One region of the Alloalcanivorax sp. C16-1 genome, then DNA from elsewhere that is predicted to be linked to it. Evidence: predicted binding sites of a transcription regulator. Region 1 holds the regulator's gene; each other region holds the start of a gene.
The links. Region 1 encodes sigma-54, which starts transcription at its own class of promoters, with help from an activator protein. Its sites were predicted from a motif close to TGGCACNNNNNTTGCTNT; they were not measured.
Positions count from the first base shown of each region.

Region 2: ACLD0W_RS09320 (CmpA/NrtA family ABC transporter substrate-binding protein) is a predicted target of sigma-54. The motif match lies at 1,790-1,807, and genes of this name have one in related genera.
Region 3: ACLD0W_RS10460 (MSMEG_0572/Sll0783 family nitrogen starvation response protein) is a predicted target of sigma-54. The motif match lies at 1,942-1,959, and genes of this name have one in related genera.

Region 1 is NZ_JBKFTK010000002.1:127,951-137,941, reverse strand. It holds gene murA (UDP-N-acetylglucosamine 1-carboxyvinyltransferase) at 1-1,212, opposite strand, end outside; gene ACLD0W_RS07800 (BolA family protein) at 1,237-1,491, opposite strand; gene ACLD0W_RS07795 (phospholipid-binding protein MlaC) at 1,584-2,240, opposite strand; gene ACLD0W_RS07790 (KpsF/GutQ family sugar-phosphate isomerase) at 2,437-3,405, shown strand; gene ACLD0W_RS07785 (KdsC family phosphatase) at 3,405-3,908, shown strand; gene lptC (LPS export ABC transporter periplasmic protein LptC) at 3,905-4,459, shown strand; gene lptA (lipopolysaccharide transport periplasmic protein LptA) at 4,437-4,964, shown strand; gene lptB (LPS export ABC transporter ATP-binding protein) at 4,965-5,690, shown strand; gene ACLD0W_RS07765 (RNA polymerase factor sigma-54) at 5,823-7,268, shown strand; gene hpf (ribosome hibernation-promoting factor, HPF/YfiA family) at 7,316-7,615, shown strand; gene ptsN (PTS IIA-like nitrogen regulatory protein PtsN) at 7,634-8,107, shown strand; gene rapZ (RNase adapter RapZ) at 8,130-8,984, shown strand; gene ACLD0W_RS07745 (HPr family phosphocarrier protein) at 8,981-9,250, shown strand; gene mgtE (magnesium transporter) at 9,323-9,991, shown strand, end outside.
Region 2 is NZ_JBKFTK010000002.1:452,529-462,519, forward strand. It holds gene queE (7-carboxy-7-deazaguanine synthase QueE) at 86-727, shown strand; gene queC (7-cyano-7-deazaguanine synthase QueC) at 770-1,438, shown strand; tRNA gene ACLD0W_RS09315 (tRNA-Lys) at 1,519-1,594, shown strand; gene ACLD0W_RS09320 (CmpA/NrtA family ABC transporter substrate-binding protein) at 2,016-3,356, shown strand; gene ACLD0W_RS09325 (ABC transporter permease) at 3,380-4,378, shown strand; gene ACLD0W_RS09330 (ABC transporter ATP-binding protein) at 4,406-5,293, shown strand; gene ACLD0W_RS09335 (NAD(P)/FAD-dependent oxidoreductase) at 5,304-6,584, shown strand; gene nirB (nitrite reductase large subunit NirB) at 6,599-9,154, shown strand; gene nirD (nitrite reductase small subunit NirD) at 9,173-9,529, shown strand; gene ACLD0W_RS09350 (molybdopterin-dependent oxidoreductase) at 9,533-9,991, shown strand, end outside.
Region 3 is NZ_JBKFTK010000002.1:703,394-713,384, reverse strand. It holds gene ACLD0W_RS10470 (GNAT family N-acetyltransferase) at 1-263, opposite strand, end outside; gene ACLD0W_RS10465 (PLP-dependent aminotransferase family protein) at 386-1,786, opposite strand; gene ACLD0W_RS10460 (MSMEG_0572/Sll0783 family nitrogen starvation response protein) at 2,016-2,498, shown strand; gene ACLD0W_RS10455 (Nit6803 family nitrilase) at 2,509-3,540, shown strand; gene ACLD0W_RS10450 (MSMEG_0568 family radical SAM protein) at 3,497-4,600, shown strand; gene ACLD0W_RS10445 (MSMEG_0567/Sll0786 family nitrogen starvation N-acetyltransferase) at 4,597-5,139, shown strand; gene ACLD0W_RS10440 (sll0787 family AIR synthase-like protein) at 5,149-6,144, shown strand; gene ACLD0W_RS10435 (MSMEG_0570 family nitrogen starvation response protein) at 6,137-6,448, shown strand; gene ACLD0W_RS10430 (MSMEG_0569 family flavin-dependent oxidoreductase) at 6,445-7,719, shown strand; gene ACLD0W_RS10425 (3-hydroxyacyl-CoA dehydrogenase NAD-binding domain-containing protein) at 7,784-9,949, opposite strand; gene ACLD0W_RS10420 (acetyl-CoA C-acetyltransferase) at 9,973-9,991, opposite strand, start outside.

The DNA.
Region 1 (9,991 bases):
GATGCACTCGTAACCACGGTCGATGTGGTAGATGCGGTCCACGGTGGTGTCGCCGGAGGCGGCCAGGCCGGCGATCACCAGGGACGCCGAGGCGCGCAGGTCGGTGGCCATCACCGGCGCGCCGGTGAGGCTCTCCACGCCCCGGCAGATGGCGGTGTTGCCCTGCACTTCGATGTCGGCGCCCATGCGGTTCATTTCCTGCACGTGCATGAAGCGGTTCTCGAACACCGTCTCGACGATGGTGCCGGTGCCCTCGGCGATGATGTTCAGCGCCATGAACTGCGCCTGCATATCGGTGGGCATGGCCGGATACGGCGCGGTGCGCAGGCTCACCGCCTTGGGCCGGCGGCCTTCCATGTCCAGACTGATCCAGTCGTCGCCGGTCTCGATGCGGGCGCCGGCCTCTTCCAGCTTCTGCAGCACCGCGTCCAGCAGGGTCGGGTCGGTGTCCTTGCACTTGATGCGCCCGCCGGTGATGGCGGCGGCGATCAGATAGGTGCCGGTCTCGATGCGGTCGGAAATCACTTCGTGGTGGCAGCCGCCCAGTTTGGCCACGCCCTCGACGACGATGGTGTCCTTGCCGGCGTCACGGACCTTGCCGCCCATGGCATTGATGAAGTTGGCCAGGTCCACCACTTCCGGCTCGCGGGCGGCGTTTTCCAGAATGGTGGTGCCGTCGGCCAGAGCCGCCGCCATCATCAGGTTCTCGGTGCCGGTCACGGTGACCGTGTCCATGACGATGCGCGCGCCTTTCAGGCGCCCGTCCACGCTGGCGTGCACATAGCCGTTGGTCACCTCGATGTCGGCGCCCATGGCTTCCAGGCCGCGCAGGTGGATGTCCACCGGCCGCGAGCCGATGGCGCAGCCGCCGGGCAGGGACACGGAAGCGCGGCCGAAGTGAGCCAGCAACGGGCCCAGCACCAGGATCGAGGCGCGCATGGTCTTGACCAGATCGTAGGGCGCCACGAAGTCCTCGATGCGGGACGCGTCGACCTCCACGTTGAGGCGGTCGTCGATCACCAGCTGCACGCCCATGCGGCCGAGCAGTTCGATCAGGGTGGTCACGTCCTGCAGATGCGGCAGGTTGCCCACCGTCACCGGCTCGCTGGCCAACAGCGTGGCGGCCAGGATCGGCAGCGACGAGTTCTTGGAACCGGAAATACGAATCTCGCCGTCGAGGCGCTTGCCGCCGGTGATGATCAATTTGTCCATGGAAAGTCTCTTAGAACCCGGTCTTCAGGCGATGCCCATTTTCTGGGCTTTGTCCCACTCGGCGCGGGTGAAGGTTTTGAGGGACACGGCGTGAATGCTGTTGTCCTTGATGCGATCGTTGATGCAGGCGTAGATCAGCTGCTGGCGTTTCACCGGCATCAGCCCTTCGAAGGCATCGGATACCACGCGGATCAGGAAGCGGTCACCTTCGCCTTCCACCGCCACATCGGCATCGTCGAAACCGGCTTCCACCAGTGCCTTCACGTCTTCGGGATTCATGGTCGCTCCTTATTGCTGAGGGGCGAATGATACGCGAGGGCCACCGGGGTTGTCATGCCGGGGCCGGCGGGCGCCGGCCCCGGAGGGCGGGATTACCGAGCGCTTTGAGGGGCGCTCTCGATGTCGACCTTTTCTTCCACGTCGGCGTTCTGGGCGGACCAGTTGTCGATGGCCTTGTCCAGGTCACCGTATTGCTGCATGGACTGGGCGAACTGGGCCTGGTAGACGGCGCGCAGGTCCAGGCCGTTGACGAACACGTTCACCACCTTCCACTGGTCGCCGTCCTGGAACAGGGTGAAATACACCGGAATCACCTTGCCGTCGTCGGTGGTGCCCTGCACCCGCACCCGGGCATAGTTGCCCTTGCGGTCTTCCTCGCGCATCGGCAGCACCTCGATCTTCTGACCCTGGTACAGGGTCACGCCGGAGGCATAGGTATTGATCAGGCTGTTCTTGAACACGTCCAGGAAACGGTACTTCTGATCCCGGCTGGCCTCGTCGAAGTAATCACCCATCACCATGCGGGTGATGCGCTTGAAGTCCACCAGCGGCACCAGTTCCTCGCGCACCAGCTGGCGCGCGTACTCCGGTTCCTTATTGAGCCGGTCGCGGTTCTGGTCGATCAGGGTGGTCATGCGGTCCAGGGTGTCCTGAACCAGCTCGCGCGGATCCTGAGCGGCCTGGGCCAGGCCCGCCATGGCCATCAGAACCAGCGCCATTACCGCCGCGAAAGGTTGTTTTAAGGTCATACTTCACTCCCTGTAATTGCTTGATGCCCGGTTGTACGGCTTTCCCACCGGGGTGTCCAGGCGTTTGTTATTGGAACACGGGAGGGCACCGGGGTTCCGTGAAGAGCGGGACACCGGGAACGCCAGTGGCCCGCGCGGGGTCTCAGGGCGGGCGCGCCAGTGTATAATCGCCGCCAGCGAGGAGACACGAGAGACCATGAGCAACGACCACATCGCCATCGCCCGCCGCGTTCTCGACGAAGAAGCCCGCGCCGTGGCCGCGCTGAGCCTGCGGGTCAGCGACGATTTCGTGCGCGCCTGCGAGCGCATTCTCGAATGCCCCGGCCGCGTGATCGTCACCGGCATGGGCAAAAGCGGCCATATCGGCAGCAAGGTGGCCGCCACCCTGGCCAGCACCGGCACCCCGTCGTTTTTCGTGCACCCGGGCGAGGCCTCCCACGGCGACCTGGGCATGATCACCGGCGCCGACGTGGTGCTGGCGCTGTCCAACTCCGGCGAAACCGGCGAGATTCTCACCATCCTGCCAGTGATCAAGCGCAAGGGCGCCGGCCTGATCAGCATGACCGGCCGCCCCGAGTCGTCCCTGGCGCGGCTGTCCGACGTGCACCTGGACGTGGCCGTGGAGGAGGAGGCCTGCCCGCACAATCTGGCGCCCACCTCCTCCACCACCGCCACTCTGGCCATGGGCGACGCCCTGGCCATCGCCCTGCTGGAGGCGCGCGGCTTCACCCCCGAGGATTTCGCCCTCAGCCACCCGGGCGGCAGCCTGGGCCGGCGCCTGCTGTTGAAGGTGGATGACATCATGCACACCGGGGAGCGCCTGCCGCGGGTACCCCGCGACGCCAGTCTGTCCGAGGCGTTGCTGGAAATGACCCGCAAGGGCCTGGGGATGACCACGGTGGTGGACGAGGACGACCGCCTGATCGGTCTGTTCACCGACGGCGACCTGCGCCGCACCCTGGAGAAGGGCCTGGATATCCGCCAGGCCGGCATCGCCGAGGTGATGTCCAGCCACCCGGTGACCATGGCCCCGGGGCTGCTCGCCGCCGAGGCGCTGCAGATCATGGAAACGCGCAAGATCAACGGCCTGATCGTCTGTGATGACCAGCGTCGACCGATCGGCGCGCTCAACACCCAGGACCTGCTGCGCGCCGGAGTGATGTAATGGCTTTTTCGATTTCCACCGCCGATGCCCGCGCCCTGCGCCTGATGGCGTTCGACGTGGACGGCGTGATGACCGACGGCCGCCTGCACTACGGGCCGGACGGCGAAACCCTCAAGGTGTTTCACGTGCACGACGGCCACGGCCTCAAGAAGCTGGCCGCCAGCGGCGTCACCCTGGCCATCATCACCGGCCGGGACACGCCCATGGTGGCGCGCCGTGCCCGGGAACTGGGCATCGAGCACGTCATTCAGGGCCGCGAGGACAAGGCCGTCGCCCTCGCCGACCTGGCCGGGCGCCTGGGTATCGGTGCCCGGGAAACCGGCTATGCCGGCGACGATGAACCGGACGTGGGGGCCCTGCAGTGGGCCCAGATCGCCTTCGCCCCCGCCAACGCCCATGCCTGCGCGCGGCAGGCCGCCGATCACATTACCCGGGCCCGTGGCGGCGACGGCGCGGTCCGTGAAATCTGCGATGCCCTGCTGGCATTGCGGGAGGCGCCGTGAGACGCCAGGGCCTGCTCAGCGCCTCCGGCATTCTGCTGCTCGGCCTGATCGTGCTGATGACCCTGCACGAGTGGGACAACCCCCTGGAGGACGATCGCGAGGCCTTTCTCAGCGCCCCGCTGATCATTGCCGACACCATTACCGCCAAGGCCTATGACCGGGACACCGGCAAGGTCAGCTACGAGCTCAAGGCCGATCACCTGGAGCAGTTTCAACGGGAGGCGCTGACCACGCTCACCGAGCCGGATCTGCGCATGGAAAACGACAACGGCATCTGGACCATCCGTTCCCGCCGTGGTGAAGTGCGCGACAACGGCGACCTGATCGTGTTTCTGGATCAGGTCAAGGCACGCAGCGAGACCAACGGCGTCACGCTCAGCACCGACGAACTGGAGTATCTGAACGATGCCAGCCAGGTCCGCTCGCCGGGCGCGCTGACCCTGGAGCATCGCGACGGCAACACCCGCGCCGGCAGCATGCGGTCGGACCTGACCAGCGGCGAAATGACCCTCGAAAAAGGAGTGGTAAGTGAATTCACGGGCAGCAATTAAAGGGCTCGGCCTGTTCGGGCTGCTGTTCGCCGGCCTGGCCGGCGCCGCCCAGCCTCCCGGCGGCCAGCCCGTGGAGGTGAGCGCCGACAGCGCCACCTTCGAGCAAAGCGCCGGCACCGGCGTGTACCGCGGCGACGCGGAACTGATCCAGGGCAACCGGCGCCTGAACGCCGACGTGATCCGGCTGTTCACGGAGAACAACCAACTGGTACGCGTGGAGGCCACCGGCAATCCGGTGCGCATGCGCGAGGGCGAGGACCTGCAGGCGCGGGCCAGGAACCTGGTCTACGACCTGCGCGCCCGGCGGCTGGTGCTTACCGGCGACGCCCATGTGGACCACCAGGGCAACACCTTCGAGGGCGCCCGGGTGCAGTACAACCTGGATTCACGGCGGGTGGACGCCAGCGGTGAAGGCGACAAGCGCGTGCGGCTGGTGATCCCGGCCAAGAACACCGAGCCGGCCGGCGAAAACGGCGCTCAAGACGGCAACACGGAGACCCCCTGAATGGCACATCTGAGCGCCCATAACCTGGCCAAAAGCTACAAAAGCACCCGCGTCATCGAGGACGTGTCCCTGGAAGTGGAAGCCGGCCAGATCGTCGGCCTGCTGGGCCCCAACGGCGCCGGCAAGACCACCTGCTTCTATATGATCGTGGGTCTGGTGGCCGCCGATGCCGGCCGCATCGAAATCAACGGCGACGACATCACCCACCTGCCGATGCACGGCCGCGCCCGCCGGGGCATCGGCTATCTGCCCCAGGAAGCCAGTATTTTCCGCCGGCTCACCGTGGAGCAGAACATCATGGCGATCCTGGAAACGCGCAAGGAAATGACCAAGGCGCAGCGCGAGGAGCAACTGGAAAGCCTGCTCAGCGAGTTCCACATCGACCACATTCGCGACTCCATGGGCATGAGCCTGTCCGGCGGCGAACGCCGGCGGGCGGAAATCGCCCGCGGGCTGGCCACCAACCCGGATTTCATCCTGCTGGACGAGCCCTTCGCCGGCGTCGATCCGATCTCGGTGAACGACATCAAGGGCATCATCCGCCACCTGAAGGAACGGGGCATCGGCGTGCTGATCACCGACCATAACGTGCGCGAAACCCTGGACATCTGCGACACGGCCTATATTGTCAGTACCGGTCACATCATCGCCGACGGCGACGCCACCACCATTCTCGGCAACCAGCAGGTTCGCGACGTCTACCTGGGGGCGGACTTCCGGCTATAACCGGAACCGGCCACCCGCGCCGGCCCCGCCCTACACCCTCGCCCCGGGAAAAGCAACACTTGGCATGATTATTGCTTAAAGCAAATTAATGCTGCTATGCTGCCCGACTTCGGGAACGAGCGACCCAGTAGCATGAAACCCACTCTACAACTGCAAATCGGCCAGCAGCTGACCATGACGCCCCAGCTGCAGCAGGCAATCCGCCTGCTGCAGCTGTCGACGCTGGACCTGCGCATGGAGATCCAGCAGGCGGTGGAGAACAACCCCCTGCTGGAGCTGGAAGACGGCGCCGAGGACTTTTCCGCGGACGACCCGGACGGCGACGGCGAGATGGAGCTGGAGCGCGACGACGCCCTGGACGACCTGGTCGAGGGCAGCGTGGAAACCGACAGCGAGTGGGACGACCTCTATGTGGGCCAGAGCAGCGCCGGCGCCGGTGAAGGCGACGACGCGGACGCCTGGCAACAGCGCCACGCCAACCCGGACACCCTGCTCGACCACCTGGAGTGGCAGCTCAACCTGACCCCGATGAGCGACCGCGACCGGGTGATCGCCCAGATCATCCTGGAAGCCCTGGACGAGCGCGGCTATGTCACGGTTTCCCTCGAGGATCTGGTGGGCACCGCCGAGACCCAGATCGCCGACCCGGACGACCCGTTGGAAGACGACGAGGTGGTGGCGGTGCTGCACCGCCTGCAGCAGTTCGACCCGGTGGGCGTGGCCAGCCGCGACCTGGCCGAATGCCTGGGCGTGCAATTGGCCCAGCTGGCCGCCGACACCCCTCATCTGGACACCGCCCGCGCCCTGCTGGTCCACCAGGAGCTGTTGGAAAAACACGACTACGCCGGCCTGCGTCGCGCCCTGGCGGTGAGTGAGGCGGACCTGGTGGCGGCACTGGGTCTGCTGCGCACCCTGGACCCGGCACCGGGCCAGCAGATCGGCGGCGACACCGCCGACTACGCGGTGCCCGACGTGGTGGTGCGCGCCCACCGGGGCGGCTGGCGGGTGGAGCTCAACGAAGAGGTGCTGCCCAAGGTCAATCTGCAGGCCCAGTACGCGCAGATGGCGCGGCAGGTGGGCGGCGACGACGGTCAGTACCTGCGCAACTGCATGCAGGAAGCCAAGTGGTTCCTGAAAAGCCTGCAAAGTCGCAACGACACCCTGCTCAAGGTCGCCAGCCGCATCGTCGAGGTGCAGCAGGACTTCTTCAACTACGGCGAGGAAGCCATGAAACCGCTGGTGCTGGCCGACATCGCCGAGGCGGTGGAGATGCACGAATCCACCATCAGCCGGGTCACCAACCAGAAATTCATGCTCACGCCCCGGGGCGTGTTCGAGCTCAAGTACTTCTTCTCCAGCCATGTGGACACGGACGGCGGCGGTGAGTGTTCCTCCACCGCCATTCGTGCCATCATTAAGAAGCTGGTCGCCGCCGAGAACCCTCGCAAGCCGCTCAGCGACAACAAGCTGGCAAGCCTGCTCAACGACCAGGGCATCAAGGTGGCGCGCCGCACCGTCGCCAAGTACCGCGAGGCGATGCGAATCCCGTCCTCCAGCGCGCGCAAGCGGCTGGTCTAGGCCGGACCGGAACGGATATCTCTTCGACAAGAGAGAAGGAGCCAGCTATGCAGATCAACCTCAGTGGCCACCATCTGGACATCACCGACGCCCTGCGTGACTACGTGGACGAGAAGTTCGCCAAACTGGAGCGCCACTCCGACCAGATCACCAGCGTTCAGGTGATCCTTTCCCCGGAGCCCAAGAGCCATAAGGCGGAATCCACCATTCATATATCCGGAGCGGACCTGTTCGCCACCGCCCAGGCGGACGACATGTACGCGGCCATTGATGCGCTGACCAGCAAGCTGGACCGGCAAATTCTCAAACACAAGGAAAAGACCGTGGGCCGCAAGCACGGCCACTAGGTCGCCCAGAACCCGATTATGCGAGTACGCGAACTGCTCACCGAAGACCGCACCTATGACGACGTGGCGGTCACCAGTAAAAAACGGTTGCTCGACCAAATCGCCCAGCTGGCCGCGGCCAGCTGTGGCGGCCTCAACGAGCAGGAAGTCTTCGACGCCCTGGTGGCCCGCGAAAAGCTGGGCTCCACCGGCATCGGCGAGGGCATCGCCATCCCCCACTGCCGGCTGGGTCACTGCGACGCCGCCATCGGCCTGCTGCTGAAGCTGTCCGAACCGGTGGACTTCGACGCGGTGGACGGGCGTCCGGTGGACCTGGTGTTCGTGCTGCTGGTGCCGGAACAGAACCCGGAACAGCACCTCAAGACCCTCAGCCACCTGGCCAATCTGTTCAACGACGACGACTACCGCAGCGACCTGCGCCACGCCCACGGCAATCAGCGTCTGTATCAGACCGCGGTGGAATCGGAGGCCGAAATTCGCCTGGCATCCTGAGCCGGTCGGCCGGACCATCGCTATGAAACTGACCATCCTCAGCGGACGATCGGGCTCGGGCAAGACCACCGCCCTCCAGGCCCTGGAAGACCACGGCTATTATTGCGTGGACAACCTGCCCCTGGGCCTGCTCCCCACCCTCGCGGCGCAATTGCAGAACGAGGACCACGCGCCGCAGCGCGTGGCGGTGGGCGTGGACGCCCGCAACCTGCCCCGCCAGTTGCTGGCGTTCAATCGCATCATTGAGGAACTGCGCCAGCAGCCGCTGGACACCGAGATCATCTTTCTCGAGGCGGAGCCGGCCACGCTGTTGAAGCGGTTCAGCGCCACCCGTCGCCGGCACCCCCTGAGCGGCGACGAACGCACCCTGGCCGACGCCATCGAGCTGGAAGCCAAACTGCTGGCCGATATCCGCCAGCTCGCCGATCTGGTGATCGACACCAGCAACCTGGACGTGCACACCCTGCGCAATATGATCCGCCAGCGGGTGGCGCGCCGGGACGTGCGGCTGTCCCTGCTGATCCAGTCGTTCGGCTACAAGAACGGCCTGCCCCACGACGCCGACCTGGTGTTCGACGTGCGCGCCCTGCCCAACCCACACTGGCAGGGGGACCTGCGCCCGCTCACCGGCCGCGACGACAAGGTGGCCGAGTTTCTGCGCGGCCACCCGGAAAGCGGCGCCATGCTCGACGACATCTTTCACTTCCTGGACCGCTGGCTGCCCGCCTACGGCGCCAACGATCGCAGCTACGTGACCGTGGCGGTGGGCTGCACCGGTGGCCGCCACCGCTCGGTCTACATCACCGAACAGCTGGCCCAACGGCTGCGCGAAAAGGGCGTGCCCCTGCACGTGCGCCACCGGGAGCTGGATGGATGATTGAGCGGAACCTGACGATCACCAACAAGCTCGGCCTGCACGCCCGCGCCGCCGCCAAGGTGGTGAGCGTATCCTGCCGCTACAGCTGCACCATCCAGGTGCTGCACGGCGAGCGCCAGATCGACGCCAAAAGCATCATGGGCCTGCTGATGCTGGGCGCCGCCAAGGGCACCACCCTGACGGTGCGGGTGGACGGCGAGGACGAAGTGCCCGCCATGGACGAACTGGCCGACCTGTTCGAACGCAAGTTCGACGAAGGCGAGTAGCGGCCGCTTTTTCACCCTTTGATCCTTCCCTGGCCGGCGCTGGGTTAAACTGGCGCACAGCGAGGAGGGGTCATGTCCGAACAAAGTCAGCACAAGCGCAATCTCAACGCCGTTAACCGGGCCCTGGCCGGGGGCACCTTTTCCCAGGTGCGCCAGTTGCTCAACAGCCTGCCCGGCGCCGAGACCGCCCACCTGCTGGAATCCTCCCCGCCCCGGGAACGGGAAATTCTCTGGCGCCTGCTCAGCCAGGAGCAGGAAACCGAGGTGCTGCAGTACCTGGGCGAGGAGGTGCGCGTGGAACTGCTGCGCGACCTGCCGCCGGAAGAACTGGTCCCGCTGATCGAGGATCTGGACACCGACGACCTGGCCGACCTGCTGCAGGAATTGCCCGAGCAGGTCACCAGCCAGGTGCTGGCCGCCCTGGACGCGCAGAACCGGGAACGCCTGGAACAGGTGATGAGCTACCCGGAGGACACCGCCGGCGGCCTGATGAACACCGACGTGATCACGGTGCGCCCGGAGATCACCTTCGGCGTGGTACAGCGCTATCTGCGCCGTCGCGGTGAAATCCCCGAAACCACCGACAACCTACTGGTGGTCAATCGCCGCAACCAGTTTATCGGCGTGCTGCCGCTGACCCGGGTGCTGATCTCCGACCCGGGCACCACGGTGCGCGAAGCCATGCGCACCGACGTGGAGGCGATCCCCGCCGACCGCCCCGCCCACGACGTGGCCAAGCTG
Region 2 (9,991 bases), 320 kb from region 1:
CTCCGGGCGCCCGCCGCCGCCCACCTATCATTTCCGCCGCACAGGCCCTAGAATCCCCGACCCAGTCCCCAAGCCCGGAATTACCGTGGAACTGCGCGTCACCGAAATCTTCCATTCCCTGCAGGGCGAAGCCCGCACCGTGGGCCGGCCCACCGTCTTCGTGCGCCTGACCGGCTGCCCCCAGCGTTGCGTCTGGTGTGACACCGAATACGCCTTTCAGGGCGGCGAGAAGCGCTCCCTGGACGACATTCTCGACCAGGTGGCCGAACACGGCGCCCACTACGTCACGGTCACCGGCGGCGAGCCCCTGGCCCAGCCCAACTGCCTGCCGCTGCTCACCGCCCTCTGTGATCGGGGCCACGAGGTCAGCCTGGAAACCGGCGGCGCCATGGACATCGCGCCGGTGGACGAGCGCGTCTCGGTGGTCATGGACCTGAAGGCGCCGGGCTCCGGTGAGCAGCACAACAACCGGCTGGACAACATCCCGCACCTGCGCCCCCACCACCAGGTGAAGTTCGTGCTCGCCGACCGGCGGGACTATGATTGGGCACGCTTCATGCTGGACCAGCACCAACTGGCGGCGCGCGTCTCCGACGTGCTGTTCTCGCCGGTGCACGGCCAGCTGAGCGGTGCCGACCTGGCGGACTGGATCGTCGCCGACCGTCTGCCGGTGCGCTTCCAGCTGCAACTGCACAAGCTGCTCTGGAACGACGCCCGCGGCCGCTGAGCCGATCAACGCGCGCCTACGAAGCCGAACAGGAGAATCGCCATGAACACCGCCGTGGTGCTGCTTTCCGGTGGCCTGGATTCCGCCACCTGCCTGGCCATCGCCCGCCACCAGGGCTATCGCTGCCATACCATCGCCTTCGACTATGGCCAGCGCACCCGCTCGGAGCTGGACGCCGCCGCCCGGGTCTCCAGGACGCTGGGCGCCGAATCCCACCGGGTCATCGAACTGGGCCTGGGCGCCATCGGTGGCTCGGCGCTCACCGATCACGCCATCGAGGTGCCGGAGGAGGGCGGTGACGGCATCCCGATCACCTATGTGCCGGCCCGCAATACCGTGTTCCTGTCCCTGGCCCTGGGCCTGGCCGAGGTGGTCGACGCCAGTGCCATCTACATCGGCGTCAACGCGGTGGACTACTCCGGCTATCCGGACTGCCGGCCCGAGTTCATCGACGCCTTCCAGACCCTGGCGGGGCTGGCCACCAAGGCCGGCGTGGAGGGCCACCCCATCGAGATCGCCACGCCCCTGATGCACCTGTCCAAGGCCGACATTATCCGCCGTGGCACCGAGCTGGGCCTGGACTACGGCCTCACCGTGTCCTGCTACCAGGCCGACGCCGACGGCCGCGCCTGTGGCCGCTGCGACAGCTGCCGCCTGCGTCGCCAGGGCTTCGAGGAGGCATTGATCAAAGATCCAACGATCTATCAATGATCCGGCGCCAATCGAGAAAAAATTCCGCCCTAACCCTTGTCATCCGGAAATAAATCCGTATTATTTGCGCCTCGTTCGACGGGTCGTTAGCTCAGTTGGTAGAGCAGTTGGCTTTTAACCAATTGGTCGATGGTTCGAGCCCATCACGACCCACCAAACCCCGAAAAAGCCCGCCTCCGGCGGGCTTTTTTCGTTGCGGGCCGGCCGCCGCCGGCTCACCGCGTTCCGTGGCCCTCCCTGCATGGCTCCCCGCACCGCTTCAGCGCACCACCACACCGCACGGCGCCCCGTTTTGGCGCGATCCCCTGGCCACGGGCGGCCCCGTCAACGGCGCCAGGCCGGCTCAGGGGCTGGCATGGAAATTGAATATCTCCGGTTGAGTTGATGATTCGCGGGCCGGCCGACGCAGGCGGGCCCGCTCACAAGTTGCGGTTAGAACGAGCAAAGGCGCTCACCACGGAAACGTGGTGGGCGTTTTTTTTGCCAATCGCAAAGAGCCGATTGATAGGAGAAAGCCATGTGCAAGGCCCGTTTTCGGAAACGATCCGCCCCCGGCCGGTGGTTGGCCCGGTGGCTGATGGCGGGTCTGGCGGTGCTGAGCAGCGCCGGCCTGTCCGCCGCCGAGCCGGCCATCGGCTGGCCGGAGAAGCCCCAGTTGACGCTGGGTTTCATCAAGCTCACCGACATGGCGCCGTTGGCGGTGGCCTACGAGAAAGGGTTCTTCGAGGACGAGGGGCTGTACGTCTCGCTGAAGGCCCAGGCCAACTGGAAGGTGCTTCTTGACGGGGTCATCGATGGGCGGCTCGACGGCGCCCACATGCTCGCCGGTCAGCCGCTGGCCGCCACCATCGGCTATGGCACCAGGGCGCCGATCATCACCGCGTTCAGCATGGATCTGAACGGCAACGGCATCACCGTGGCCAATTCGGTGTGGGCGGAGATGAAGAAGAACATCGAGCACCGGGACGGCAAACCGCTGCACCCGATCAGCGCCAGCGCCTTGAAACCGGTGGTCAAGGCGTACCGGGATCGCGGTGAGCCTTTCAAGATGGGCATGGTGTTCCCGGTCTCCACGCACAATTACGAGCTGCGCTACTGGCTCGCCGCCGGTGGCATCCACCCGGGGTTCTACGCGCCCGCCAACGGCGATACCTCCGGGCAGCTGCAGGCCGAGGTGCTGCTGTCGGTGACGCCGCCCCCGCAAATGCCGGCCACCCTGGAGGCCGGCACTATCCACGGCTATTGCGTGGGCGAGCCCTGGAACCAGCAGGCGGTGTTCAAAGGCGTGGGCGTGCCGGTGATCACCGATTACGAAATCTGGAAAAACAATCCGGAGAAAGTGTTCGGCGTCAGCGAAGCCTGGGCCCGCAAGTACCCCAACACCCATGCCCGCCTGATCAAGGCGCTGATCCGCGCCGCCAAATGGCTGGACGAGAACGACAACGCCAACCGCCCCGAGGCGGTGCGGATGCTCGCCAAAAGCGAATACGTGGGCGCCGACGAGGCGGTGATCGCCAACTCCATGACCGGCACCTTCGAATACGAGAAAGGGGACGAGCGGCCGATCCCGGATTTCAACGTGTTCTTCCGCCACCACGCCACCTACCCCTACTACTCCGACGCCATCTGGTACCTCACCCAGATGCGGCGCTGGGGCCAGATTCCGGAGCAAAAGGACGATGACTGGTACCTGGAGACGGCGCGCCGGGTGTACCGCCCGGATATCTATGCGGTGGCCGCCCGGGCGTTGATCGAGGAAGGCCGGATGCAGGGCTCGGACTTTCCGGATTTCGACCGCGAGGACGGTTTCAAACCGCCCCAGTCCGGGTTCATCGACGGCATCACCTACGACGGCCGTCGCCCCAATGCCTATCTCGATAAATTCGCCATCGGCCTGAAAGACGACCAGCGCCCGTAGCGCGGTGGCCATAGGAGAGTGAGATGACTTCGATCAGCCGGCAAACCGGACTCAATCCCTGGCTCAAGCTGTTGCGCGGGCACCGGGCGGTGTCCCCGCGGGCGCTGGGCAATGTTCTGCTGGTGCCGCTGGCCGGCATCGCCGTGTTCCTGTTGCTGTGGGCCCTGGCGGCGCCACGCATCCATACCTCCCTGGGCGCCTTTCCCGGGCCGCTGGATGTGTGGGGGCAGGGCGCCGCATTGCTCGAGGAACACGCCGCGGAGCGCCGCGAGGAACAGGCTTTCTACGAACGTCAGCGCGCCCGCAACGCGGAGCGCAAGGCGATGGATCCGTCCTACCAGCCGAGGATCTTTCCCTACACCGGCAGCGCCACCTTTCTCGACCAGATCCTCACCAGCCTGATGACGGTGACGGCGGGTTTCGTGCTGGCCTCTCTTCTGGCCATTCCCCTGGGCATCCTGATCGGCCTGAGCCGCACTCTGTATCGCGCCTTCAACCCGGTGATCCAGTTGCTCAAGCCGGTGTCGCCGCTGGCCTGGTTGCCCCTGGTGACGATGGTGGTGAGCGCCGTCTATGTCAGCCAGGACCCGCTGGTGCCCAAGTCGTTCATCACTTCCATGGTCACGGTGATGCTGTGCTGCCTGTGGCCCACCGTGATCAACACCGCCGTGGGCGTGGCCGGCGTCGACGCCGATCTCAACAACGTGAGCCGGGTGCTGCGGCTGGGCTGGCTCACCCATGTGCGCACCATCGTGCTGCCGTCGGCGATGCCGATGATGTTCGCCGGCCTGCGCACCTCCCTGGGGATCGCCTGGATGGTGCTGATCGCGGCGGAAATGCTGGCGCAGAGCCCGGGCCTGGGCAAGTTCGTCTGGGACCAGTTTCAAAACGGCAGCTCCGAATCGCTGAGCCGGATCATGGTGGCGGTGATCACCATCGGGGCCATCGGCTTTCTGCTCGACCGGCTGATGCTGGCGGTGCAGAGCCTGGCCGCCTGGGACAAATCCACGGACCCGCGCTGAACCCGCCGCGCGAGAGGAGCCCTTGTCATGAGCAACTACCTCGACATCTCCAAGGTGAGCATTGATTTCCCTTCGCCGCAGGGGCCGTTCCGGGCTCTGGACGCGCTGTCGCTGCGTATCCGGAAAGGCGAGTTCGTGTCGCTGATCGGCCACTCCGGCTGCGGCAAGTCCACGGTGCTGAACATCATCGCCGGCCTGCTGCGGGCCAGCGAGGGCGGCGTGGCCCTGGACGGAAAGGAAGTGAACGAACCCGGTCCGGACCGGGCGGTGGTGTTCCAGAACCATTCGCTGCTGCCCTGGCTGACCGCCTACGAGAACGTGCAGCTGGCGGTGCGCCAGGTGTTTCGCGGCCGTATGGGCAAGGCGGAGATGCGCGACTGGGTGGAGCACAACCTGAACCTGGTGCACATGGCCCACGCCCTGCACAAGCGCCCGGGCGAACTGTCCGGCGGCATGAAGCAGCGGGTCGGCATCGCCCGTGCCCTGGCCATGCGTCCCAAGGTGCTGCTCATGGACGAGCCGTTCGGCGCGCTGGACGCGCTCACCCGGGCGCACATGCAGGATTCGCTGATGGAGATTCAGCGCGAGCTGAACAATACCGTGGTGATGATCACCCATGACGTGGACGAGGCGGTATTGCTGTCCGACCGCATCGTGATGATGACCAACGGCCCCGCCGCCACCATCGGCGAGGTGCTCGACATCGACCTGCCGCGCCCGCGCAACCGCGTCACCCTGGCCGAGAACAGCGCCTACAACCATTTCCGTCAGCAGGTGCTGCGCTTCCTCTATGAGAAGCAGCGCAAGGTGGTGGAGATGCCCCGCGAAACCGAAACCGGAGCCGGCGGCGCCGGCACCCCATCGGTGCGCGGCAAGGTGGCCGGTCTGGTCGACCGGCTCGGCCGGCGGGCCTGAGGGGGCGGTCATGAATGACGAAATCACCGTCTCAGGCAATCCGCGCCGGCGCCGTCTGCTGATCGTCGGCAATGGCCTGGCCACCGACAGTCTGATCGACCACCTGGGCACGGACCACGACTGGTCGGTGCAGGTGCTCGGCGACGAACCGGTGCGCCACTACAACCGCATCATGCTGTCGCCGTTGCTGGGCGGAGAAATCGATCTGCCCTCGATCTCGCCGCGCGATGAGAGCTGGTATCGGGCGCGCCGGGTCACGGTGAGTCCGGGCAAGCGGGTCACGGGCATCGACCGCCGCCGGCGGCGTGTGCTTTGCGACGACGGCGAACGGATCGACTACCACACCCTGGTGCTGGCCACCGGCGCGCGGTCGTCGCTGCCGCCGCTGCCGGGCGTCGGGGCCCTGGCCGGGGTCGGCGGCTTCCGGTCCCTGGAGGACGTGCGGCGCCTGCGTCAGCACTGCCAGGCGCGGCCGGGTACGCGGGCGGTGGTGATCGGCGCCGGCCTGTTGGGCGTGGAGGCCGCCGTCGGCCTGCGTCGTCTGGGCGCCGACGTGACCCTGGTGCATCGCCGCCCGGTGCTGATGAACCGGCAGCTCGACGCCAGCGCGTCGTCTTTGCTGGAAGCGTCCCTGGCCGCCCGGGGTATCCGGGTACGCACCGGTTGCGACCCCAGGCGTCTTCTCGGCGACGGCTCGGTGAGCGCAGTTGAAGTGGAAGAGGGCGGTGCGGCGGAAACGCTGCCCGCCGATCTAGTGGTGTTCGCCACCGGCATCACGCCGAACCGGGAGCTGGCGCAAGCCGCCGGCCTGGAGTGTGGCGCCGGCGTGCGCGTTGACAGCGCCCTGCGGACTTCCGAGCCGCACGTTCATGCCCTGGGCGAATGCTGCGAATTCCAGGGCAACACCTACGGCCTGGTGGCACCGGTGCGGGCACAGGCCAACGTCCTGGCCCGGGTGCTCCGCGGTCAGCACGCCCGTTATTGCGATCCTTCCCCGGTCACCCGCCTCAAGGTCAGCGGCCTCGATATTCACAGCATGGGGCAGGTGGAAGCGGAAACCGGCCAGCAGAGCCTGTGGCTCAGCGACGCCGCCGCCGGTGTTTATAAAAAACTGATTATCGAAGACGGCCGCCTGCGCGGCGTGCTGCTGGTCGGTGATGTGCGCCACGGCCAGTGGTACGCCGAGGCCCTGCAAAGCGACCGCGACGTCAGCGCGCTGCGCGACATTCTGCTTACCAACCCGACCCGTGACGACTCAGCCGCGACCGGTGTTTCGGTCGACGTGGCTTAACAGGAGGCAAGACCATGACGGACGACAACCCCGTACTCCCCACCTCGGGCAACCTGGTGATCATCGGCAACGGCATGGTCGGTCATCACCTGGTGAAGACCCTGGTCGAGCAGGGCGACGCCAGCCCCTGGACGATTCATGTGTTCGCCGGCGAAAGCCGGCCCGCCTACGACCGGGTGCATTTGTCCGCGTTGTTCGATGACCGGACCCCGGAGGACCTCTGCTTGTCCCCGGCGCGGTGGTATCGGGACAACCGGGTGACCCTGCACCTTGACGACCCGGTGGTGGAGATCGACCGGGACACTCAAACCGTGATGACCGCCGGCGGCGTGCGGCAGGATTACGACGCCCTGGTGCTGGCCACCGGTTCCTATCCGTTCGTGCCGCCGATCCCCGGCCACGAACAGGAAAACTGCCTGGTGTACCGCACCGTGGACGACCTGGATGCCATCAAGCGCCTTGCCGGCAACGCCCAACGCGGGGTGGTGGTGGGCGGCGGCCTGCTCGGCCTGGAAGCCGCCAACGCCCTGCGGCTGCTGGGGCTGGAAACCCATGTGGTGGAATTCGCGCCGCAATTGATGCCGGTACAGCTGGACGAAACCGGCGGCGCCCTGCTGCGCCAGGAAGTGGAAGCGCTCGGCGTGCACATCCACACCGGCCGGAAAACCGAGCGGATCGACGCCGGTAAAACCCACGCCCTGCGCATGAACTTCGAAGGCCACGAGCCCCTGGAAACCGACCTGATCGTGTTCTCCGCCGGCATTCGTCCACAGGACGCTCTGGGCCGTCAGGCCGGCCTGACCCTGGGCGAGCGCGGCGGCATCGTGGTGGACAACCAGTGCCGCACCTCGGACCCGGCGATTTTCGCCATCGGCGAATGCGCGCTCTGGAACAACCAGATCTTCGGGCTGGTGGCGCCGGGCTACACCATGGCACGCACCGTGGCCGCGGTGCTCAACAACGAAGCCGGCGATTTCACCGGCGCCGATATGAGCACCAAGCTCAAGCTGATGGGCGTGGACGTGGGCTCGGTGGGCGATGCCCAGGCGCGCACCGCCGGTGCCCGTTGTTACCGCTTTCAGGACGAGGTGGCCGGTGTCTATCGCAAGCTGGTGGTCAGCGAGGACCGGAAGTACGTGCTCGGCGCCATGCTGGTGGGCGATTGCGGCGCCTACGACACCCTGCTGCAGTACATGCTGAACGGCATTCCGCTGCCGGACAATCCAGCGTCGTTGATTCTGCCCGCCGGTGACACGCCGCCGGCGCTGGGCGCCGACGCGCTGCCGGACGGCGCCACCATCTGCTCCTGCCACAATGTGTCCAAGGGCGCCATCAACGCGGCGTTGGATGGCGGCTGCTGTTCCCTGGGCGACATCAAGGACGCCACCAAGGCGTCCACCGGTTGCGGCGGTTGCGCCGCCTTGCTGAAAAGCGTGGTGGACGCGGGGCTGGAAGCGCGCGGGGTGGAAGTGAACAACCATCTTTGTGAGCACTTTGCCTATTCGCGCCAGGAGCTTTACCACCTGATTCGCGTGGGCGGTTTGAAAAGCTTCAGCGCGGTGCGCGACGCGCACGGCCAGGGTCTGGGTTGCGACATCTGCAAGCCGACGGTGGCCTCGATTCTGGCCAGCATCCACAACGACTACATCCTCGAACCGGAGCACGTGGGGCTGCAGGACACCAACGATGTGTTTCTCGCCAACATGCAGAAGGACGGTACCTATTCCGTGGTGCCGCGGGTGCCGGCCGGTGAGATCACCCCGGACAAGTTGATGACCCTGGGCCGGGTGGCCGGCAAATACGATCTCTATACCAAGATCACCGGCGGCCAGCGCATCGACCTGTTCGGCGCGCGCCTGGAGCAACTGCCACTGATCTGGGAAGAACTGATCGAGGCCGGCTTCGAGACCGGCCACGCCTACGGCAAGTCGGTGCGCACGGTGAAGTCCTGCGTCGGTTCCACCTGGTGCCGCTACGGCGTGCAGGACAGCGTCGGCATGGCGATCTTCCTGGAGCACCGCTACAAGGGGCTGCGCTCGCCGCACAAGCTCAAGTTCGGCGTGTCCGGCTGTACCCGGGAATGCGCCGAGGCGCAAAGCAAGGACATCGGCGTGATCGCCACCGAGAACGGCTGGAACCTGTACGTGTGCGGCAACGGTGGCATGCGCCCACGGCACGCGGATCTGTTCGCCACCGACCTCTCCGATCAGGCACTGGTGCAACTGGTGGACCGGGTGCTGATGTTCTACGTGCGCACCGCGGACCGTCTGCAGCGCACCTCGGTGTGGCTGGAAAACCTGGAAGGCGGTCTGGATTACCTGCGCCAGGTGGTGATCGACGACAGTCTCGGCATCGCCGAGGAGCTGGAAGCGCAGATGGCCGTGGTCCGCGAGCGCTATCAGTGCGAGTGGCGCACCACCATCACTGATGAGCAGAAGCTCAAGCGCTTTCGCAGCTTCGTCAACGCGGACACCCCGGACCGGGACATCCGCTTCGTGCGCGAACGGGGTCAGCCCCGTCCCGCCACCGAGCAAGACCCTTTGAACCGCATCGAGACCGTCAGCGTTTGAAACGGAAGGAGCACGATCATGTCATGGCAGCACATTTGTACCCGTGAGGACCTGGTGGCCGGCGGCGGCGTGGCCGCGTTGGTGGATGGCGAGCAGGTGGCACTGTTCTATCTGCCGGATCAGTCGCCGCCGCTGTACGCGATTGGCAACCGCGACCCCATCGGCGGCGCCAACGTGCTGTCCCGGGGTATTGTCGGTGACGTCAACGGCGAGCTGGTGGTGGCCTCGCCGCTGTACAAGCAGCACTTCAGCTTGCGCAGCGGCATCTGCCTGGAGCAGGGCGAGGTGGCGGTGCCGGTCTGGGAGGCGAAGCTGGACGGTGACCAGGTGTCGCTGCGACCGCCGGCGGCGGCGCTCCACCGGACCGGCACCTGAGCCATGTCCGAGCGCGTCCCGATGACCGAAACCACCTGCCCGTATTGCGGCGTGGGCTGCGGGGTGGCGGTGCAGGGCGCCGGCCGGAGCGTGGCCGGCCTCGAATCCCATCCGGCCAACCGGGGCCGGCTCTGCGTCAAGGGCACGGCGCTCCCCGACACCCTGGACCTCCGCCATCGGCTGCTGCACCCGGAGGTGGACGGGGCCCGGGTGGATTGGGACACGGCGCTGGATGAAGTGACCCGCCGGTTGCGTGACACCCTGGCCCGGTACGGCCCGGACAGCGTCGCCTGCTACGGCTCCGGGCAGCTGCTGACCGAGGACTATTACGTCGCCAACAAATTGATGAAAGGGTTTATCGGCAGCGCCCATATGGACACCAACAGCCGGCTTTGCATGGCGTCGGCGGTGGCCGGCTACAAGCGCGCCTTCGGCGGCGATAGCGTGCCCGGCTGTTATGAA
Region 3 (9,991 bases), 580 kb from region 1:
ATGCTGAAATCCAGGATCAACCGACCGATACGGTCCTGGTGCAGGCCGATGATGAAATGCATGGCATCAGGGAAATCACGGCCGTAGCCCTCGGTTTGGGCGTTGAATTGCAAATCGATGAGGGAGGCGGCGAACTCGGCTTCAGGCAGCAGTCCCAGATCCGACCGGGTGGCCGCGTACAGCTCGCGCAGAAAGGCGGTGTCGGACGTCCGCGCAGGACGCAACGTCAACCCGCCGGGCAGGTCAAAGGTTCCGGTCAGCATTTATCCCCCACAATCCGGGTCGGGGCCTGTTATTCAGTTATCCGGCTCCGTCCCCTTAACGATCGAGAACGGGACATTAGCATGACCGATGGCACCCCGCCACTACCCCTGTTTAGGGGGGGTCAGAAGAAACCGGCGCTGGCGGCGCCCGGTTCTTCCAGGGCGTCGGCGATCAGATGCAGCGCCTGGGCCAGGTCCTGGCGGCTGGCCGGACCGCCCAGGCACAGGCGCACCGCTTCCGGCGGCTTGCCATTGAGGGCGAAGGCGTCGCTGACCACCACGTTGATGTTCTGAGCACGCAGCCGGGCGGCGAACGCCACCCGGCTCCAGGGCTCGGGCATCTTCAGCCAGACGTGGAACGCCTCCGGGTGGGAGCGGTAATCGGCGCCGGCGAGAATCTCGGTGACCAGGGCCTGACGGGCCTGGGATTCGCGCCGGGTAAGCGACAGCGCCAGATCCGCGGTGCCGTCCTGCACCCAGCAGGAGGCCAGCGCGGCGGTGATCGGCGAGGCCATCACGGTGGTGGCGCGCAGGGTCACGGTGAGCCGGGACCGCAGCCGCGCCGAGGGCAGCGCCAGGTAGGCCACGCGCAGCCCGGCCCCCAGGGATTTGCTGAAGCCGCAAAGATAGTAGGTCAGTTCCGGCGCCAGGCTGGCCAGCGCCGGCGGTCGGTGGCTGGGCAGCAAACCGTAGGCGTCATCCTCGATGATCGGCAGGTTGTGCTTGCGGGCGATCTGCGCCACCCGATGGCGGCGTTCCTCGCTGAGCGTCACCACCGCCGGGTTGAGCAGCACCGGGTTGCAGTACAGCGCCTTGGGGTGATGCTCGGCGCACAGCCGCGCCAGCACGTCCGGGTCGAAGCCATCCTCATCCAGCGGCAGCCCCACCAGGCGAATGCCGAGCTGGCCGGCGATGGCGCGCAGGCCCGGATAGGTCAGGGATTCGCACAGCACCACGTCGCCGGGCCGCGCCAGACTGCCCAGCACCGCCAGCAGCGCGCTCTGTACCCCCGGGCACACCAGCACCCGGTCCTCGCTGACCCGCAGGGGGCGGCGTTGCAGCCAGGCCACCGCCGCCGCCTTGTCTTCCGGCGAGCCGCCGAACTCCTGATAGCGCATCAGCGGCTGCAGATCCGGCCCCAGGGAACGCAGCCCCGCCTCCATGCGCTCGCGCAATAGCGGGTCCCGGGACTCCGGCGGCAGGTTCATGGTCATGTCCACGGCGCGGGCGGCGCTGGCGCTGCGCCGGCTGAGCCGGCCCGGCTGGCACACGAAGGACCCCTGCCCCACCCGCGAGTAGATCAGCCCCCGTCGCTGGGCCTCGTTGTAGGCCCGCGACACGGTGGCGTAGTTGAGGTTAAGCGCCGCCGCCAGATCGCGCAGCGGCGGCAGCCGTTCGCCCACGGTCAGCCGGCCGGCCAGAATATCGTCGCCGATGGCGTCGGCGATGCGCAGGTACACCGCCTTGCCCCCGGTCTTCAGTTGCGGCCGCCAGCCGTCCTGTTTCGCACTATCGATGGTCATGCTCTGCACCAGGGTTGTTCACCGGCGCCGGGGGGTGACGGGCGCCGCTTACCGCTTTGATTGGTCGCCGGCCCGGGCACCATCGCCGCACCCCGGCCAAACGCCGCCCATTGGGCCATAACGGCCCGAACCAATCAATCAATTTACCACTTGATTGGCATCTTGATTGCAGTTGTTTGCCAGTGCCCGATCACGGGCGCCACAACGACATACGCAGAGGGAGGCGGCTATGCCCACCGTAGAAAAAGCAGCGCATCAGAAAGGCGACTTCTTCGTCGACTACGAAGAGAAGGTGTTCGAGGACGTCAAGGCGGAACCCGGCGAGAAAGCGCTCGTGACCTTCCATACCGTGGCCTTCGAGGGTTCCATCGGCCTGGTCAACATGCTGCAGGCGACGCGCTTGCTGCGCAAAGGGTTTGATACCTCGGTGCTGCTGTACGGCCCCGGCGTCACCCTGGGCCTGCAGCGCGGGTTCCCGACCCTGGGCGACGAGGCCTTCCCGGGCCACCTGGCGGTGAACAACCAGCTCTCCAAGTTCATGGGCGAAGGCGGCAAGGTATTTGCCTGCCGGTTCGCGCTCCAGGCCCTCTACGGGCACGGCGAGCCTTCATTGATTGAGGGAATAAAACCAATCAATCCACTGGACGTGCTGGACCTGGTGCTGCTCCATCGCCGGGACAACGCCTTCATCCTCGACACCTGGACCCTGTAAGGAGGGCGCCATGAACGAGGCAAGGACGGTACGGGCGGCGGCGGCGCAGATCGCGCCGGACCTGGACACCGCCGGCGGCACCCTGGACAAGGTCTGTGACTGGATCGACGCCGCCGCCGAACGGGGTGTGCAGCTGCTGGTTTTCCCGGAAACCCTGGTGCCCTACTACCCCTACTTCTCGTTCGTGCGCGCCCCGGCGTTCTCCGGCCCGGACCACCTCGCCCTGTACCAGCGGGCGGTGACGGTGCCGGGCCCGGAGATCGACCGGGTCGCCGGGCGCGCCCGCCGCCACGGCATGGTGGTGGTGCTGGGGGTCAATGAGCGGGACCGGGGCACGCTCTACAACACCCAGGTGGTGCTCGATGGCGACGGCCGCCTGCTGCTAAAACGCCGCAAGATCACGCCCACCTATCACGAGCGCATGATCTGGGGCCAGGGCGATGCCAGTGGCCTGCAAGTGGTGGACAGCGCCGTGGGCCGCATCGGCGCCCTGGCCTGCTGGGAACACTACAACCCGCTGGCCCGCTACGCGCTGATGACCCAGCACGAGGAAATCCACTGCGCCCAGTTTCCCGGTTCCATGGTGGGGCCGGTGTTCGCCGATCAGATCGAGGCGGCCATGCGCCACCACGCCGCCGAGTCCGGCTGCTTCGTGGTCAACGCCACCGGCTGGCTGGAGGAGCACCAGATCCAGGCCATCACCGACGACCCGGCGCAGCAAAAAGCCCTGCGCGGCGGCTGCATGACAATGATCGTGTCGCCGGAAGGCAAGGTGCTGGGCGAGCCGGTCACCGAGGGCGAGGGGCTGTGCGTGGCGGACCTGGACCTGGCCCTGATTCTCAAGCGCAAGCGGATGATGGATTCCGTGGGGCATTACGCCCGCCCGGAATTGCTGAGCCTGCTGATCGACCGCCGCCCGGCGGCCACCGTCCATGACCTGCAGGATATTCACGGCCCGCACGGCGACGCCGCCGGGGCCCCCATCGGGAGCGATGAGCATGAGCAGCAAGAGTACCCGCTTCAATCAGCGGCTCATCAATGATCTGCAGACCCGGGGCGTGCGGCTGAGCGATCCGTCCGCCGGCGCCCCCAGCCGCCGTGGCGGCGCCGGCCCCTCCGACCACAAGGCGGTGGAGATCGGCGGCAAGGTAGTGATGATTCCGGTGCACACCGCCGGCGCCGGCGACTCCCCCTATCAACTGGACGGCAGCCGGGTCACCCGGGGTGGCCGGGAAATCGCGCGCATGGCGTTCACCGCCCGGCCACGCTTCTATGATCTGAGCACCGCCGACGGCGTGCCCTATTCCCACATCGCCACCCTGCACGGCAAGGACGTGCTCGCCACCACCGTGATGCAGACCTGCATTCGCTACAACAACCGCAAGGTGTCCTGCCAGTTCTGCGCCATCGGCCAGTCCCTGGACGAGGGCCGCACCATTGCCCACAAAACGCCGGCGCAGCTGGCCGAGGTGGCGAAGGCGGCGGTGGAGCTGGACGGCGTCAAACACATGGTGATGACCACCGGCACCCCCAACCTGCAGGATCGCGGCGCCCGGGTCCTGTGCGACAGCGCCAGCGCCGTGCGCGCCGCCGTGGAGCTGCCGATCCAGGGCCAGTGCGAGCCGCCGGACGACCGGGCCTGGTTCCGGCGGCTGCGCGACAGCGGCATCGAGAGCCTGGGCATGCACCTGGAGATCGCCACCCCGGCCCTGCGCGAAACGATCATGCCGAGCAAGGCGTCGATCAGCGTGGACCAGTATCTGGAGGCGTTCGCCGACGCCGTGGACGTGTTCGGGCGCGGCCAGGTGAGCACCTATCTGCTGGCCGGCCTGGGCGACACCGTGGACGACACCCTGGCCCTGTGCGAGCGGCTGGTGGCACTGGGCGTGTACCCGTTCGTGGTGCCGTTCGTGCCGATTTCCGGCACGCCGCTGGCACATCACCCCTCGCCCTCGGCGGCGCACATGCGCCGCATTCTGGAGCCGCTGGGCGCACTGCTGCGCGGCGGCGGCCTGCGCTCGGCGGACATCAAGGCCGGCTGCGGCCGCTGCGGCGCCTGCTCGTCCCTCTCCGCCTTCGAAGACGTGGAGCAGGCCTCATGATCCTGGAGCCGGTGACCCCGTTTCGCAGCCGCGAGTACGCGGTGAAGCTGACCTCCGAAGCCTGGGAACACCAGGCCGCCCGCGACCTGCGCCGCCGGGTATTCTGCGCCGAGCAGGGGCTGTTCGACGGCGACGACGGCGATGCCCTGGACCGCCGCGCCCTGACCATCGTGGCGGTGGCCTACGTGGCCGGCGGCCCGGACGAGGTGGTCGGCACGGTGCGCATCCACAGCGACCGCCCCGGCATCTGGTACGGCTCGCGGCTGGCGGTGGCACGCGGTTATCGGCGCGACGCCCACCTGGGCAGCGCCCTGATCCGGCTGGCGGTGGGCAGCGCCCGGGCGCGCGGCTGCCAGGCGTTCTTCGCCCAGGTGCAGGCCGCCAACGAAGCGCTGTTCCGCGCCCTGCACTGGGACAGCCTGCGTCCCCTCTCGCTGCACGGTCGCGACCATGTGCTGATGCGCGCGCGGCTGTCCCACTACCCGCCCCTGCCGGAGGGACGCCTGCCGCTGCTGGCCACCGGCCGGCGCGCGTCCTAGGGAGGCGCCGTGGATCTGGAGACGCTGATCACCATTCTGCGCGCGACCCCGGCGTTCGCCCACAAGGCCGACATCCGCCCGGTGATGGCCGGCCTCGCCGGCCTGGACAGCGGCCACTTGCCGTTGGGCGACGACGCCGCCGCTCTGGCCGACGGCGACGGCTTCCTGCTGATGGCCATGGAAGGCTTCGTCAACGAGTTCGTGGCCGCCGAGCCGTTCTTCGCCGGCTACTGCGGCGTGATGGTGAACGTCAGCGACATCGCCGCCATGGGCGGCCGCGCTCTGGCGGTCACCGACGCGCTGTGGAGCCGGGGCGACGATCAGAGCGCGGCGATCCTGGCCGGGCTGCGCGAGGCGGCGGGCAAATACGGCGTCCCCCTGGTGGGCGGCCACAGCAACGCCCATTGCGACCGGCCGCAACTGTCGGTGGCGATCCTGGGCCGCGCCCGGGCCCTGCTCACCAGTTTCGATGCCCGCCCCGGCGACACCCTGCTGGTGGCCTGTGACCTGCGCGGCCGCTACCGGGCCGTGGGCGACAACTGGGATGCCAGCAGCGACGCCCCCGGCGCGCGGCTGCGCGGTGATCTGGCCATCCTGCCGGGGCTGGCCGAGGACGGCCTGTGCCGGGCCGGCAAGGACATTTCCATGGCCGGGCCGGTGGGCACCGCCCTGATGCTGCTGGAAGCCTCCGGGGTGGGCGCGGACCTGAACCTGGATGCCCTGCCCCGGCCGGCCGAGGTGCCCCTGTCGCGCTGGCTGCGCACCTTCCCCAGCTATGGCTTCGTGCTGGCGGTGGCCCCGGACCGGGTGGCCGAGGTGAGCCGGCGCTTCCAGGCCCGGGACCTGGCCGTGGCCGAGGTCGGCCGGGTCACCGCCGGCGGCCAACTGACCCTGAGCCTTGGCGATCAACGGCGCCCGTTCTGGAACCATCATCAAACCCCGTACCTGGGCCGCCCTTTCGCCACGTCTTCCCCACTTTCCCGTCAAGGAGGCCACCATGCCTGAAGTGCATTTCAACGTGCGCTGGCCGGACCACAGCGAACAGCGCTGCTACTCCCCGTCCACCGTGATCCACGATTTTCTGCGCGCCGGCGAGAGTTACCCGCTGGCGGAATTCCTGACCCTGAGCCGGGACGCCCTGACCCTGGCCGGCGACCGCGTCGAGCAGAAATACGGCTTCCGCTGTACCAGCGCCGACAGCCAGCTGCTGGCCCTGGAAACCCGGGGCCGGCAATTCGCCGATCAGGCCGATGCCCGGGTCACCGTGACCCGGGTGGGTGCCGCCACCACCGAGGAGGAAACCCCATGACCTTCGCCAAACGCCATTACCCGGTGATCGTGGTGGGCGGCGGCCAGGCCGGCCTGTCCACCAGCTATCTGCTCCGGCAAAGGGACATCGAGCATCTGGTGCTGGAAAAAGAGCAGGCTTTCCACGCCTGGAAGGCACAACGCTGGGACAGCTTCTGCCTGGTCACGCCCAACTGGCAGTGCCGGCTGCCGGATCATCCCTACGACGGCGACGATCCCCACGGCTTCATGGTGAAGGACGAGATCGTCGCCTGGATGGAACGGTTCCGCGCCGCCTTCGAGCCGCCGTTGATCGAAGGCATTACCGTCCAGGCGGTGCGTGCCCTGCCGGTGGGCGGCTACCGCCTGGACACCGACCGGGGTCCGCTCACCGCCGACCAGGTGGTGATGGCGATCAGCAGCTACCACCGGCCCAAGGTGCCGGATTACGCGCGCCGATTGCCGGCGCGAATCAAACAGCTGGACGCCTCCGACTATCGTAACCCCGAGGCGCTGCCGGAAGGCCCGGTGCTGGTGGTGGGCACCGGCCAGTCCGGCTGCCAGATCGCCGAGGACCTGCACCTGGCCGGCCGCCGGGTGCATCTGGCGGTGGGCCCGGCGCCCCGGGTGTCCCGCTTTTACCGGGGCCGCGACGTGGTGGACTGGCTCGACGATATGGGCCACTACCGAATTCCGGTGCAGGCGCACCTCACCGAGGAACAGGTGCGCGCCAAGGCCAACCACTACGTCACCGGCCGCGACGGTGGCCGCGACATCGACCTGCGCCGCTTCGCCCTGGAAGGCATGCGCCTGCACGGACGGCTGGAAAACGTGGAAGCCGGCCAGGCCCGCTTCGGCGATGACCTGGGCAAAAACCTGGACCAGGCCGACGCCACCAACGCGCGCATCAAGAACAGCATCGACGATTACATCGCCCGCCAGGGCATCGACGCGCCCACCGAGCCACCCTATGAACCGGTGTGGCAACCGCCCCGGGACCTGGACAGGGAACTGGACCTGGAAGCGGAAGGCATCGCCGCCGTGATCTGGTGCATCGGCTATGCGCCGGACTTTTCCTGGATCGACGCCCCGGCCTTCGACGCCACCGGCTACCCCAAACACCGGCGCGGCGTCACCGCCAGCCCGGGCCTGTATTTCCTGGGCCTGCCGTGGCTGCACACCTGGGGCTCGGGGCGTATCTATGCCATCGCCGAGGACGCGGAACATCTGGTGGATCACATCGAGGCGGCGCGGCTGCCCCTGCGCGAGCAATACCTGGCCGGTATCGCCTGATGCCTGCACAAAAAAAACCCCGCCTTGCGGCGGGGCTTTCGGGTCGCGGGAAGCGGCGTGGTGGTTACTTGAAGATCTCGCCCTTTTCCGCTTTTTCCACCAGCAGTTTCGGCGGCGTGAAGCGCTCGCCGTAGGTGCTGGCCAGTTCCTCGGCACGGGCCACGAAGCCGCGCAGGCCACCCTCGTACTGGTTCATGTACTGCACCACGCCGCCGGTCCAGGCCGGGAAGCCGATGCCGAAGATGGAGCCGATGTTGGTGTCGCCCACCGAATCGATCACCCCTTCCTCGAAGCACTTCACGGTCTCGAGGGCCTCGGCGAACATCATGCGCTCCTGCATGTCCTGGAACGGGATCGCCTCCCGGGCCGGGAACTGCTCCTTCAGGCCCGGCCACAGGTGGGCCTTGCCGCCTTCCGGGTACTCGTAGAAGCCCTTGCCGTCCAGTTTGCCCGGGCGGTCCAGCTCGTTGACCATCTTTTCCATCACCGCCAGCGCCGGGTGTTGCCGCGCTTCACCGCCGCCTTTCTCGGCGGCCTGTTTGTACTCGCCGGCGATCTTCAGGGACAGCTTCATGTTGATCTCATCGATCAGCTTGAGCGCCCCCACCGGGTAGCCCGCCTGGGTGGCGGCCTGTTCGATGGAGTTGGCGTTCTGCCCTTCACCGACCATGGCGATGGCTTCGTTGATAAAGGTGCCGATCACGCGGCTGGTGAAGAAGCCCCGGGAATCGTGCACCACGATGGGGGTTTTCTTGATCTGCAAGGTGTAGTCGAACACCTTGGCCAGCACTTCGTCGCTGGTGTTCTTGCCACGGATGATTTCCACCAGCGGCATCTTGTCCACCGGGCTGAAGAAGTGGATGCCGATAAAGTTGTCCTGCTTTTTCACGCCCTCGGCCAGGCCGGTGATCGGCAGGGTCGAGGTGTTGGAGCCGAGCACCGCGTCCGGGTTGACCACGTCCTCGATTTCCTGGAACACCTTGTGCTTGAGCTCGGTGTTCTCGAACACCGCCTCGATCACGAAGTCCACGTCTTCCAGGGCCTTGGCGTCGGCGGCCGGGGTGATGCGCGCCAGAATTTCTTCTTTCTTCTCCTGGCTCATCTTGCCCTTGGACACTTCCTTGTCGAGCAGCTTCTCGGAGTAGGCCTTGCCCTTCTCCGCGTTCTCCATAGAAACGTCCTTGAGCACCACCCGGGCGCCGGAGCGGGCGGTGACGTAGGCAATGCCCGCGCCCATCATGCCCGCGCCCAACACCGCCACTTTCTCGGCTTTGTACTTGGGCACATCCTTGGGACGGCTGGCGCCGGCGTTGATCGCCTGCAGATTGAAGAAGAAGGCGTTGATCATGTTCTTCGCCACCTGGCTGCGCGCCAGTTCCACGAAGTAGCGGCCTTCGATGGTCAAGGCGTCGTCGAAGCCCACCTGGGCCCCTTCCACGGCGGCGGCCATGATGTTGCGCGGCGCCGGGTAGTTGGCGCCCTTGAGCTGTTTGCGCAGGTTGGCCGGGAACGCCGGCAGGTTCTGGGCGAACGCCGGGGTGCTCGGGGTGCCGCCGGGGATCTTGTAGCCTTTTTCGTCCCAGGGCTGTTTGGCTTTCGGGTTGGCCTTGATCCACTCCCGGGCCTTGGCCAGCATCGCCTCTTCGCTTTCGGCGATGTCATCGATGATGCCCACCGACTTGGCTTTCTCGACCTTCAGCCGCTGGCCCTGCATCAGCACCTGCATCAGGGCGTTCTGAATGCCCAGCATGCGCACCGTGCGCACCACGCCGCCGGCGCCGGGCAGCAGGCCCAGGGTTACCTCGGGAAAGCCGAACTGGGCTTTCGGGTTGTTCAGCGCCACCCGGTGGTGGCAGGCCAGGGCGATTTCCAGGCCACCGCCCAGGGCGGTGCCGTTGAGGGCCGCGACCACCGGTTTCCCCAGGGTTTCCAGGCGGCGCAGCTGGGCCTTGCCGGCTTCCACGCCCTTGGCGAATTGCGGGGCGTTTTCCTTGGTGACCTTGGACAGATCACGCAGATCGCCGCCGGCGAAGAAGGTGCTCTTGGCGGAGGTGATGATCACCCCGGCGATGTTGTCCTTCTCTTTTTCCAGACGGCTTACCGTTTCTTCCATGGAACGCATGTAGCGCTCGTTCATGGTGTTCGCGGATTGCTGGGGATCGTCCAGGATCAGGGTGACGATATTGTCCGCGTCCTGTTCCCAGCGGATGGTGCTCTCTTGATCGCTCATGATGTGTCTCCGAATCCGTTGGGTTACAGGCGCTCGATGATG